3 regions of the Halalkalibacter sp. AB-rgal2 genome follow, and region 1 is predicted to be linked to each of the others. Evidence: riboswitches for the same ligand, from Rfam matches in the RefSeq annotation. Region 1 holds a riboswitch; each other region holds the start of a gene.
The links. A riboswitch is a leader RNA that binds a small molecule or an ion and turns the genes downstream of it on or off. The one in region 1 is predicted to bind thiamine pyrophosphate.
Positions count from the first base shown of each region.

Region 2: it holds a riboswitch for thiamine pyrophosphate, as region 1 does, so the genes downstream of both, ACERJO_RS15430 (3-oxoacyl-ACP reductase) here and ACERJO_RS09820 (ABC transporter permease) in region 1, are expected to answer to the same signal.
Region 3: it holds a riboswitch for thiamine pyrophosphate, as region 1 does, so the genes downstream of both, thiE (thiamine phosphate synthase) here and ACERJO_RS09820 (ABC transporter permease) in region 1, are expected to answer to the same signal.

Region 1 is NZ_JBGUAV010000009.1:131,448-135,738, forward strand. Features, by position in the region: gene ACERJO_RS09805 (DeoR/GlpR family DNA-binding transcription regulator) at 1-235, shown strand, start outside; gene ACERJO_RS09810 (histidinol-phosphatase) at 369-1,175, shown strand; gene ACERJO_RS09815 (BshB3 potential contributor to bacillithiol synthesis) at 1,316-1,513, shown strand; TPP riboswitch at 1,568-1,678, shown strand; gene ACERJO_RS09820 (ABC transporter permease) at 1,816-2,604, shown strand; gene ACERJO_RS09825 (ABC transporter substrate-binding protein) at 2,601-3,680, shown strand; gene ACERJO_RS09830 (ABC transporter ATP-binding protein) at 3,694-4,291, shown strand, end outside.
Region 2 is NZ_JBGUAV010000021.1:63,232-67,522, forward strand. Features, by position in the region: gene ACERJO_RS15420 (BglG family transcription antiterminator) at 1-1,083, shown strand, start outside; gene ACERJO_RS15425 (mannitol-1-phosphate 5-dehydrogenase) at 1,090-2,235, shown strand; TPP riboswitch at 2,307-2,417, shown strand; gene ACERJO_RS15430 (3-oxoacyl-ACP reductase) at 2,493-3,254, shown strand; gene ACERJO_RS15435 (glycosyltransferase family protein) at 4,040-4,291, shown strand, end outside.
Region 3 is NZ_JBGUAV010000003.1:54,168-58,458, forward strand. Features, by position in the region: gene thiO (glycine oxidase ThiO) at 1-606, opposite strand, end outside; gene ACERJO_RS03315 (thiazole synthase) at 624-1,403, opposite strand; gene thiS (sulfur carrier protein ThiS) at 1,409-1,606, opposite strand; gene thiE (thiamine phosphate synthase) at 1,622-2,239, opposite strand; TPP riboswitch at 2,350-2,456, opposite strand; gene ACERJO_RS03330 (membrane lipoprotein lipid attachment site-containing protein) at 2,673-3,797, opposite strand; gene ACERJO_RS03335 (aspartate ammonia-lyase) at 4,037-4,291, opposite strand, start outside.

The DNA of each region.
Region 1 (4,291 bases):
TCACCATGATAGAGGAATTAGTGATTCAAATGAACTTCAAGCTATTGTTAAGAAAAAAATGATGGAAATTTCTGATGAAACATTTTTGCTCGCTGATTATTCGAAATTTGGTGTTCAAGCATTTGCACGCATCGGTTCGTTAGAAAGTGTTCAAATGATCATTACAGATCACAATACATCGGATGACCAGCTTACACGATTTAAAGATTTGCCATTGTCAATTATAAAATCATAGTTTCAGCTTGTTCGAAAAAGAGAGCGATCCTTTTTAGTGTATGTAGCAAAGATTAGCACCATAACTTAGTGAAGTATGGTAAAATAAGTTCGATTTGATTGAAGGACTTATTGTAAAGGGTGAAACGATGACGATTAAATTTGATTTACATACTCATCACGAACGTTGTGGACATGCAATCGGTACAATTGAAGATTATATTAGACAAGCGATTCAATTAAACTTAGATTATATTGGTATCTCGGATCATACTCCGCATTTCTACAGTGAGGAGGATCATCTCTATCCAGGGATTACGATGAAGAAAAGTGAATTTAAAAGTTATGTGGAGGAAGTATTACAGCTTAAAGAGAAGTATGCAAGTAGGATCCATGTGCTTTTAGGGATTGAAAGTGATTTCTTCATTGATCATATGATTCATTACCATAAGCAATTCGAATTGTATCCATTTGATTATATTATTGGCTCTGTCCATTTTATTCACGACATAAATATTTTTCAACGTGGTCGATTTGATTCATTAACTCAATCAGAACGAGTTCAAGTTAAAGAAAGCTATTATGAACAAATTGCTTTATCAGCTAAAAGTGGATTTTTTCAAATATTAGGGCATATTGATGCGATGAAAGGGTATTATCCTCCATTTTCAGACTTAAAAACGGAGGTTGTTGACAAAACGTTAAAAATAATAGGAGAAGAACAGGTCGCAATTGAAATAAATACATCTGGTAAAACAAAGGATGTTGGGGGATGGTATCCAGCAAATGAAATTCTAGAACGAGCATTATTTTACAGTGTTCCAGTTACTTTTGGTTCAGATGCTCATACACCTGAGCGAATAGCGGATGATTTTGACCTAGTCAGGAAAAGGTTAAAAGAAATCGGTTATAAGGAATGGACTTATTTTATTAATAAAAAGGCAGTGAATGTTTCTTTGTAAAGGATGAATAATAGCTCTGTTTTTGAGCTACTATTTAATGGGTTTACATAATATTATTATAGTAATTTTTATTAAAGTTCGTTTTTATAAAACTGTCATGTTACAATGTGGAGAACTTAATGTTTCTAAAGGAGTCACATATGCTATTTCCTGTTTTGCTTTCATTTGTCGTTTGTGTCGTTGCACTTGTCATCACTTTAAAATTAACAGCAGCTAATGATGAAGAATATGATAGTAAAAAAAGTATGAAACATATGTCATGGATTTACTTTCTCGTGTTTCCTATTATTCTAGTCGTTGTTTTACTTTTATGGTGGATTGCGGAGTTAATGAGTTAGTTGAATAAATCATTTGGCTAATAATCGATAGTGTGGTATCATTTACTAGAAATTGAATAGTACTCGGGGAGCTATGAGGTTGGCTGAGAGGATGTCCCGTTGAAGACATCGACCCTTTAACCTGATCTGGGTAATTCCAGCGGAGGGATGTATGACTAATTTGTATACGTGTATTAAATGAACGTCTACATGCCTCCATGCATGTAGACGTTTTTTGCTGCTTGGAAGTCCAATCGGGGAAGAGGAAGATCAATTCTACGGAAAGGTGTTGTTGTAGTTTTATATAGTAAGAGGGGGTATTCATGAAAGATTTGAAGGGTGCGACAAAAGCTGGATTACCAGCCATTGTCACTGTCGCTATGTTTGTACTCATATGGGAGCTTATCGTTCGGGTCACCGACATAGAACCTTATATTCTACCAGCTCCATCTGAGATTTTTCTGGCATTTGGTGAGTCGTGGACATTATTGCCAGAACATATTTGGATTACTGCTATTGAAGCATTACTTGGTTTTAGTTTGGGGATTATCGTTGCATTGGTCATTGCTTTATCACTTGATGCATCAGCAATATTACGAAAGAGTGTGTATCCATTGCTTCTCTTTTCCCAAACGATTCCGATTATAGCGATTGCACCTTTACTCATTATTTGGTTTGGATATGGCATTCTACCAAAGGTGTTAGTCGTCGCTTTAGTAACATTTTTTCCTGTAGTTGTGAACATGATCGAAGGCTTGCAATCGAGTGATCGGGATATGATGAGGTTATTACAATCAATGGGTAGCTCACGTTGGCAAACAATGCGTTATGTTCGATTTCCACATGCACTCCCATACTTATTTACTGGTTTGAAAATTGGTGCAACCTACAGTGTGTTAGCTGCAGTAATCTCTGAGTGGGTCGGAGCAAGCAAAGGTCTAGGTATTTATTTAGTTCGAGCTCAAAATTCTTTTGCAACCGATAAAGTGTTTGTTTCGATTGTGATTATATCATTATTAAGTTGTTTCCTATTTTTAATCATCGTCCTTATTAGTAGATGGACGATGCCTTGGAAATATAAGCATATGAAAAAAGGAAGTGGACAAAGTTGAAAAAAGGTTTATCAATCATCATCATGAGTGTTATGACTAGCTTTGCTTTAATAGGATGTGGTTCAGAGGATGTGAGCAATGACGATTCGACTGAACTAAATGAAGCAGATAATGAACAATTGGGAGAATCAACAGATGAAAAAGATGAACAAATGGGAGAGACAATAGAGGAAAAAAATGAACGACTAGAAGCGACAATTGTACTGGACTGGGTTCCTAACACGAACCATACTGGTATTTATGTGGCTAAAGCAAATGGGTATTTCGAGGAAGAAGGCTTAGACATTACAATCATCGAACCAGCGTTAGAAGGAGCGGATCAAATCGTCGCTTCTGGTCAAGCTCACTTTGGAATAAGTTCACAGGATAATGTAACGGTAGCCCGCTCAAGTGATATTCCGGTTATCTCATTAGCTGCGATTATTCAAGAGCATACGTCGGGATTTGCTTCACCAGTTGAAAAAGATATCACTTCTCCTTCTGATTTTGAAGGAAAGACGTATGGTGGCTGGGGATCTCCACAGGAAGATGTGATGATATCAGAAGTAATGAGTACAGTAGATGCTGATTCTTCAACAGTTGAAAATGTCACGGTGGGAACGTCTGACTTCTTCGTTAATACATCAAGGGAAATTGATTTTCAATGGATTTTCTATGGATGGACAGGTGTTGAGGCAGAGGTACGTGGTGAAGATATAAACATGATTTATTTAACGGATATCGATCCAGTTTTTTCATATTATTCTCCAGTTATTATTAGTAGTGATTCTGTTGTTGAAGAACAGCCGGAGCTTGTTGAGAAATTTATGCATGCCATCAGTCGTGGGTATGAATTTGCCATTGATCATGTCGATGAAGCGGCAGACATCTTAATCGAGGCAACTCCCGAAACAGATGCTGAGTTAATACGTGCTTCTCAGGAGTGGTTAAGTGAACGTTACCAAGGAGAGGCGGAGAAGTGGGGGTATCAAAGCACAGATGTTTGGAGTACTTATACCGAATGGATGCTAGATAATGAATTGATTGAAGTAGATGTACCAATTGAAGAAGCGATGACGAATCAGTTTCTTCCTTAGAAAAGGAGATATGATGCATTTACAATTATCGAATATTCACTATACATTCTCTGATCAAACTAACGTCATTAATGATTTGCATCTCTATATTGAAAAAGGGGAATTTGTCTCCCTTATTGGACCTAGTGGATGTGGAAAAAGTACATTATTCAATTTAATATCTGGTTTAGAGATACCAAGCGCTGGTGAAATTCTTCTTAATGGCCATTCGATTGTCGGTCAACGGAATCATGCAAGTTATATGATGCAAAAAGATTTACTTTTACCGTGGAAAACAGTATTAGAAAATGCTCTATTAGGAGCAGAAATTAGTAAGCAGAATATAGCAGAATCTAAGAAAAAGGCGTTTGAACTCTTACCTTTATTCGGACTTGATGGCTATGAGCATTATTATCCGCATGTTCTTTCAGGTGGAATGAAACAACGCGCTGCCCTATTAAGGACATTTCTCCATCAAAAAGAACTTTTGTTGTTAGATGAGCCTTTCGGAGCGCTTGACGCATTAACAAGAGAACACATGCATGAATGGCTTCTATCAATTTGGAGCAAATTACGACGTTCAGTATTGTTTATTACACATAGTATTGATGAAGCTATTTTTTTATCAGATA
Region 2 (4,291 bases), on a different contig from region 1:
GCACATATGGAACCATCGATTTTTCGCTTAAAGCAGAAGCTCGATTTATTTAACCCATTGACGAATGAAATTAAAAGAAAATATTCGGTGTTATTTATGGTTGTGCAGAAAAGCTTGGATAAACAATTTGAGGATGTTCACTTTCCAGATGATGAAATTGCGTTTATTGTGCTTCATTTTGGTTCGGCTTTAGTGAAGCGCGAGGAGAGCATACAGGTACATGCTGTTATCGTTTGTCCGACAGGGATTGGAACGTCCAAAATGCTCGCAAGCCGTGTTCAAAAAGAGCTATCAGAAATTCATAACGTTGAAATTTTGTCGATAAAAGAATTTCAAAAGGCTGATTTGAACGAGTATGAACTGGTCATTTCAACCGTTAGGCTACCCTTTGCTGATGTCGATTATATCCTAGTTAGCCCGTTGTTAAGCGAGAAAGATATTCATTCAATTCAAGATTATTTACAAAAACATCTAGAAGTCGTGACGAGAAAGAAGAGCTACGTCACGACTTCTATTGAAAAGGATGCGAATCAAAAGAACAACCGTCAGGACGTGAAAGGCTTATTAAAGGAAATTCAGGATGTTCATTCAAGCATGGAATCGATTCTTGCAAATTTACGTGTGTATTGGAAGCAATCTGATGAGGGTCATTGGAGGGTTATTGAAGAAATGGTAGAAGAGAGTGGGCAGAGTGGTCTCGTGACAAATCCTACAAATGTGATAAAGGAACTAGAGGAGCGCGAGAAAAACGGTGGGCTTGGAATACCAAATACGAATATGGGACTGTTTCATTGCAGAGAAGAAAGTGTATCTGAACTCATCTTTCAAGTCGCCCATTTAAATAAGCCTTGTACAATCAAGGGCATGGATGGAAGGGATATGCAAATGAAAAACCTGCTATTAATGCTGGCTCCTAAACATATGAGCAAGCGTGAACAGGAGGTTCTAAGCATGATAAGTACAAGTTTAATTGAAAATGACATTGCAATGATGATTTTTTCGTCTTCAAATGAAGGAATGATTCGCAAGAAGTTAGAGGATACATTTTTTGATTACTTACAAAATAATTTGATAAAGGAATGATCAATGTTGAAACAAGCCGTTCATTTTGGTGCAGGGAATATCGGGAGAGGATTTATCGGAGCTCTTTTTTCAGAATCAGGCTATCATGTCACGTTTGTCGACATAGCTGCACACATTATTGATCAATTAAATACAGAACGAAGCTATCAAGTGAAGCTAGCTACTGAAGAGCAGCAATCAATGAAGATTGAACACGTTTCTGGATTAAATAATTTGAGCCAGAAAAAAGAAGTTATCGATGCAATTAAGGAAGCAACTTATGTAACAACGGCAATTGGACCGACTATTTTGCCAAGGATAGCACCCTTAATAGCTCAGGGGATTGCTGAGCGTGTTGCTGTATCGGATGAAAAGCTCTATGTGATTGCATGCGAAAATCAAATTGCTGCTACTGATAGGTTAAAGGAATCTATATTGGAGCATCTTGATGATGAAATAAGACAGAAGCTGAAAGGAAGAATTTTCTTCTTTAATTCGGCTGTTGATCGAATTGTCCCGATTCAGGATCAGAGCTCACTTGATGTACTTGTTGAACCTTACTTTGAATGGGTAGTGGAAGCAAATGAACATATTCCAAAAGTAGAAGGAATGACAATTGTGGACGATCTTGCTCCATTTATCGAGCGTAAATTATTTACTGTTAACACTGGTCATGCTGTCATCGCTTATTTAGGGTACATTGAAGGAAAGAAGACCATTGATCAAGCGTTAAATGATGAGAGTGTTGTACAGCAAGTGAGAGAGACGTTGAAAGAAACGGGTGCGTACTTAGTGAAGGAATATGGACTTGATGAAGAGGAGCATTTAACGTATATTCATAAAAATATCGAACGCTTCAAAAATCGTTATTTAAATGATGGTGTTACACGTGTCGGACGTGCCCCAATTCGAAAATTAGGTCCACAGGATCGCTTAATCCGTCCTCTTATTCAGGCGTATAAGGCAGGGCTACCGTATACAAACTTGGCTAAAGCGATAGCAGCTGCCTTAATGTTCGATGCTCATGAAGACGAGGAAGCGCTAGAAATTCAAGCAATGATCAATGAGCATGGACCTTCTTATGTGTTGAAAGTGGTCAGTAAATTAGATGAAAATAGTGATGTAGTGAGAGAAATTGTTCGTCACTATGATAAGTTGAAGGCGGAAATGTAATCTCTAGAATCACTTTAATTGCATGCTCCTTTTGTTCAAATTATAATAATAGATAGCATTTACAAATGAATAGTTTCTACTAGGGGTGTCTGTTATACAGACTGAGAAAAAAGTATTGAACTTTTTGACCCTCAGGACCTGATCTGGCTCATACCAGCGGAGGGAAGTAGGCTATCTTTTCGAAGACTAGGTCCTTATGTTTCCTAGTCTTTTTGCTGTGTAAATGTTGAAAAGATTCATATATTGGAGGGACTATTGTGAAATTAAATGAGCAAACGGTTTTAATTACTGGAGCAAGTAGGGGAGTGGGAGCAGAGCTAGCAAAGGCTTATGCGAACGAAGGTGCTCAAGTGATTATCAATTATTATCAAAGTCAAGAAAAAGCAGACCATCTCGTAAAAGCGATCGGTGAGCGTGCGATTGCGATTCAAGCAGATGTACGAGATAAGGTGCAAGTGCAGGAAATGGTTGCGAAAGCAAAGGCTTATTTTGGTACACCGGTTACCACGATTGTAAACAATGCATTAATTGATTTTGAATTTAATCCAGTTACGCAGAAGAATGCTTTCGAGCTTGAATGGGAAAAGTTCAACACACAGTTAGAAGGAAGCGTGAAAGGGGCACTAAATACCGTACAAGCGTGTGTAGCTGATATGAAGGAACAGCAGTTTGGCCGTATTATAAATATTGGTACGAATCTCGTACAAAACCCTGTCGTTGCTTATCATGAATATACAACCGGTAAAGCGGCATTACTTGGTTTCACTCGTAATTTAGCAAAGGAATTAGGGCAGTATGGCATTACGGTTAATATGATCTCAGGTGGTTTATTGAAGCAAACGGATGCGAGTAGCGTGACGACTGAAGAAGTGTTTGGAATCATTGAGTCTACTACTCCATTGAAAAAGGTAACTACTCCAGCAGAATTAGCTGATACGGCTTTATTCTTTTCGTCGTCATGGGCAAGAGCAGTGACAGGTCAGAATCTTGTTGTCGATGGTGGTTTAGTGATGGATTAATGCAAAGAAGAGGTTACGGATAAGAGCTACAGCAGAAAAACGATCCAGGAAGGACTTCTTTCATGGATCGTTTTAAACATGTTTATTTCGAAGCATCCTTAGCTATTTCAACTAAAACAAGCTGTAGGTCTTGTCGTTTCACGTAACGAAGTGGTTCGAATCACCTGAACGCTTATCGTCAAATTCAAGAAATAGTCTGTCTACATCCAAACCGTCAATTAAAATAATGAGGCTTTGTTTTGACCCCTTGAAATTGAATACCTTCTCCATCTGTTATTGATTGGCGACCAGCTTCCTTTTGCTTGGCAACAATGCGTTTCATTTCCTCATCTTCAATTGCGCGTAGTTCACTTTCTGTGATCGTACCTTCCGCTTATCAGCCATCATCCGTTCATTTGCAATATTTGGAATTATACTAAAATGTTCTATATAAAATAAAGTTAAAACATATACGTTAACTTGGTATTGAGGGATGTGGGTAACGTATCAACTTTGGTTATTCTTAGGAAGGTGCTTAAGCGTAAATGTATTTAGATTACAGGATACGTTTATAAAGGACAATCAAGTTGAAGGGAAATATTAGGTGAATCTTTAGCACAGATGATTCTATTTTCAAATAAGAAAATAGTTATATCCCTACTCACAGAATACTTATTCCTAAAATATACATATATCGTATACCCTGTTGAATTCTATGAAAGAATGATCAAATAAAAATGAATTGTTGTTTAATAGGATATGTTTAAGTAAAAAGTTAGTCATAAACGAGGAGAAGGGAGTTCATAATGAAAGTTCATTCATTTATTGAAAAGAAGATTGGGTCTTTAAAAAATAAAGATATTCTTCAAGTCGGAATGGATCATTCCATTGAAAAGCCTTCTTTGATGATCGATTTGGCGGAGCTGAAAAACATCAATCAATTAGCATCATCTAATCAGTATGATGTAATTCTTATTACTGATGCTATTGATAAAATTCCAGTATTTGAAATGGAACAGTTATGGGTGAAATTAAAGACGAGGTTGAAACGTGGTGGA
Region 3 (4,291 bases), on a different contig from region 1:
TTGTTCTGCCCGGAAATCCTTGCCTGACTTAGAACGTAGATGAACCGCTTCCTTCCATTCTAAAATCTCAACAGACTCTAATCGGTCACTAATGGTTACACCATTTTCACGACAGGCTTGTTCTAATGCGAGAACATAATCAGGAGCAAAGACATGACTTTCTTCTGGATAATACATTGCAGCTTTTAAATCCTTTGACAACAACGGTTCCATCTTTCTTAGCTGCTCACCAGTAAGAAGCTCAGCTTCTGTCCCCCATTGTTCTTGCCATGACTTACGTGTTTCAAGCGCTAGCACATCTGCCTCATGATACACAGCATGTAAACTACCACTTTCGCTATATTCAAAATCTAGCTTTGATACTCGCTTCACTTCTTGCTGCCATTTCTTATACATTCGTAAACTATCTAGACATAATTGAAAAAAATCATCCGGATCCTCTCCAATTTCTGAAAAGGGAGCAAGCATTCCTGCTGCTGCACCCGAAGCTTGTCCTCCACATACTGTCTTCTCAAGAATCGTTACGGCATAGCCTCTTTGACTTAACTCAAAGGCAGTAGCTAAACCAATAACGCCTCCTCCTAAGACTAGAACACGTTCCCCCAAAGTTGCTCCTCCTTAAATCAATTCGAAATAAAAGATGGTAGTCCACTGCTAGCAGTAGCAAACTTTTTCTTTTGAATTCGACCTGCTTCATATGAAAGTCTACCTGCATCTATTGCATACTTCATCGCCTGTGCCATTTTGACTGGATCCTTCGCCTTAGCCACTGGTGTATTCATTAGAACTCCATCCGCACCTAATTCCATTGCTTGTGCTACGTCCATCGCTGAGCCTAAACCTGCATCGACAATGATCGGTACTTCCGCTTGCTCAACGATAAGCTGAAGGTTATAAGCATTCAAAATTCCAAGGCCAGTTCCTATCGGAGCACCACCAGGCATGACTGCTGCAGCCCCTGCTTGCTCTAACTTCTTACACAAAACGGGATCATCTGACGTATATGGTAATACGACAAACCCTTCGTCAACAAGGACTTCTGTAGCCTTTAACGTTTCGATCGGATCAGGTAATAAAGTCTTCTCATCTACACTAATTTCAACTTTAATCCAATCACTTAAACCAGATGCTTTAGCAAGACGAGCAATTCGTACAGCCTCCTCTGCTGTTTTCGCACCAGATGTATTAGGCAAATACGTAAAAGACATTCCTTCTAAATGCTGTAAAATTGCATCCTCAGTAGGTGCTTCTAAATTGACACGGCGTATCGCAAACGTTAAGACTTCAGCCTCCGATGCTTTTATCGCTTCATTTTGGACAAAGGGGTTTGGATACCTACCTGTCCCTAAGAAAAACCGTGATGATAATTCCTTCCCTGCAATCGTTAGACGTTTATTATTCATCGAGATCATCCTCCTCCAACAAATTGAACGAGTTCAATTTTCATTCCTTCTTTTATCGCTGTCGTTGTCCAATTTGAACGGTCTATAATCTCACCATCAACTTCTGTTACAACTAATTGTGATTCCAATTCAAAATGTGCGACAACTTCATCAAGTGTACCAACGTTTAACTGATGTTCCTCACCATTAATTAGCAGTTGCATCACACACACTCCCCTTTACTTCGATAGTTTCCTTACAAATTGTTGACAAACTGACTGAATATCCTCAGCACCAACAATTTCACTAATCATACAAATTCTAGAAGCTCCGGCCTCTAACACTTGATCAACATTATGCAATTTAATCCCGCCGATTGCGACAAAAGGAATCGTAATTTCGGCTACAACCTGTTTAATGTATTCAGTTGTTACAGGATCAACGACATCAACCTTGCTTTTAGTTGAAAATATCGGACCGACACCAATATAATCAGCGCCAGCCTTAACAGCTGCACGAGCCTCTTCGATATGGTGGGTCGATAATCCAATAAGTTTGTTCCCGACGATTTTCCTTGCTTCTTCAATTGGTAGATCATCTTGACCAATGTGAATACCATCAGCATCAACAGCTAATGCAACATCGATATGATCATTCACAATAAAAGGGACATCATACTGCAATGTTAACTGACGTAATTTTTTTGCTTTTTCAAAAACCTCTTTTTTACTGCTTCTTTTATCACGAAGTTGAATCATATCGACTCCGCCTTTGATAGCTTCTTCCATAACGTCAATTAAATCCCGACCTTGATGGAACTCCTCACCCGTAATAGCATATAATTGAAACTCTTTCATTTCTTCTCCCACCCTTTAATAGAAAACAATTTGATAAGAAAACGCGATAGCGACTTTTCTTAAACGCTAATAACCGTACCCGATCAACGGAATACGGCTACATATGAAAAAATCATGTGTATCGACTTTCCTACGCTGGTATCAGCCAGATCAGGTACAAGGGTATAAGATAAACACCTTATTCTCAGTCTCTTATGAGACACCCCTAGTCTTTTTATTAGAGGTTGTTCCAATAGGGCAAGTATTTCCCTATTGAATGACCTCAAAGCAATGAGCGCAGTCGCTCCATCTTTTAAAAGTCTTGTCGTGAATGTTTTTCTGACCACATAACACGTAGCGAACGGAGCCATTGCCGTTTTTTGGTACTTTTTGAATATGCTCAATTACTATTCCATTGACTCCATTATGACAGAGTTTCATTCAAAAATGCAAGCTACTCATCCTCTAATAAATAAATCATGTTTCCTCGATCAACATCATATATTCGCTCATAGCGATCACCAATTAACACTGCATCTCCTGATGGTGACACACTTAATGGCTCATGTCGATCAAATGTTGTAATCTTTCTCTCTGAATCTTCTTTCACACTATAAGCGACTAATTCATAGCCATCTTCATAGCTAAAATAATCACTGCTATATTTAGGACGCAAATAATAGAAAACATCATTTACTGAGTCATACGTGTAAAAGGGAATCCACCATTGCTCTGAATACGTATTTAATATCGGCATTTCTATTTTTCGATACGGCTCTTGATTTTGATAGAACGTATACGTTGAATAGAGTGAATCTGGAGATTGAACCGTAACAGCTAGCGACAGTTCATTTGTAAAACTCGCAAAAGCAATAATATCCTCTTGCCATGACGTCGTTTCCTTTGTGTCAGTATGATAAATGACTAAAGGAGCATGGTAACTTGGCTCAAACTCATCCCAATTCAAATAAGCAAACGTTGATTCGGATAACCATTGAACATAAGGGTGCGTTAAATCAACTTCAGTTAACTGATCTACTGTTATATCTAAATGATAAGCTACAAACTTCCAATCAGGTAGAAAAGAGATAAGAACCATCGACGTCGGATCATAAGAATTCCAAAAAACAGAATATTCCTCACCAAGATCTTCAATGATTCTTTTTATTTGCCCTTCTTCATTAATCACCACTAATGTCGATTTGTTATCAGTACTATATGTTTGTATAGCAAACAATGATTGATCAGCATTACCTTTCAAATCGACAACCCATCCATCGGTCTCAAACAATAACTCAGATGTTCCCGTAAAAAGATGGTACGTATAGACGTAGGACCGTTCATCAGACTCCTCTAAATAAAGAATATGGTCTTCATTATACCAATCAACGATTTCAATAAAAGAGGACGATACATTCTGAAACGGTAGGATGTTTGTTCGCTCTAAAAATGATGATGGCAATTCTTTCGGTACACTTGAATTCATTGTTCGAGTGGGGTTAGGACTAGCCTCAAGCTCAGCCATTGAACAACCATTTAATACAAAAACAATAACGAAAAAAAAGATATATTTCTTCAAAATTCTCCCCCCACTCCATAAGATGTCTATCACTATCATATCCGACTTTTATCCTCTTTACTATATAGACGTTTCAAATTCAAAAATGTTTCATTATTTTGAAAACAAATTAAGTAAAAAAAATCAGCTTCTTTTTTAAAGAACGACGTGCTCTTTCATAATAAAGCAGCTAATCATGTTATCCATATGAAAAAAGGCACTTCACCTCAGAAGACGAAATGCCTTTAAATGCACCATAATTATTGCCCTTCGAAAAACCTCGCTCCAGAAATCCCAGGCTTTGTCATCTCATCTGGATCTAATATCTCTTTTAATTCCTCTTCAGACAAAATGCCACGCTCAAGACAAATATCTCTCACTGATGCCCCGGTCTTAATTGCCTCCTGTGCTATACGTGATGCCATTTCATAGCCAACGTGTGGGTTAATAGCTGTTATCACACCAACGCTCTTTTCGACTAACTCACGACAACGTTCAATATTTGCTGTCATATC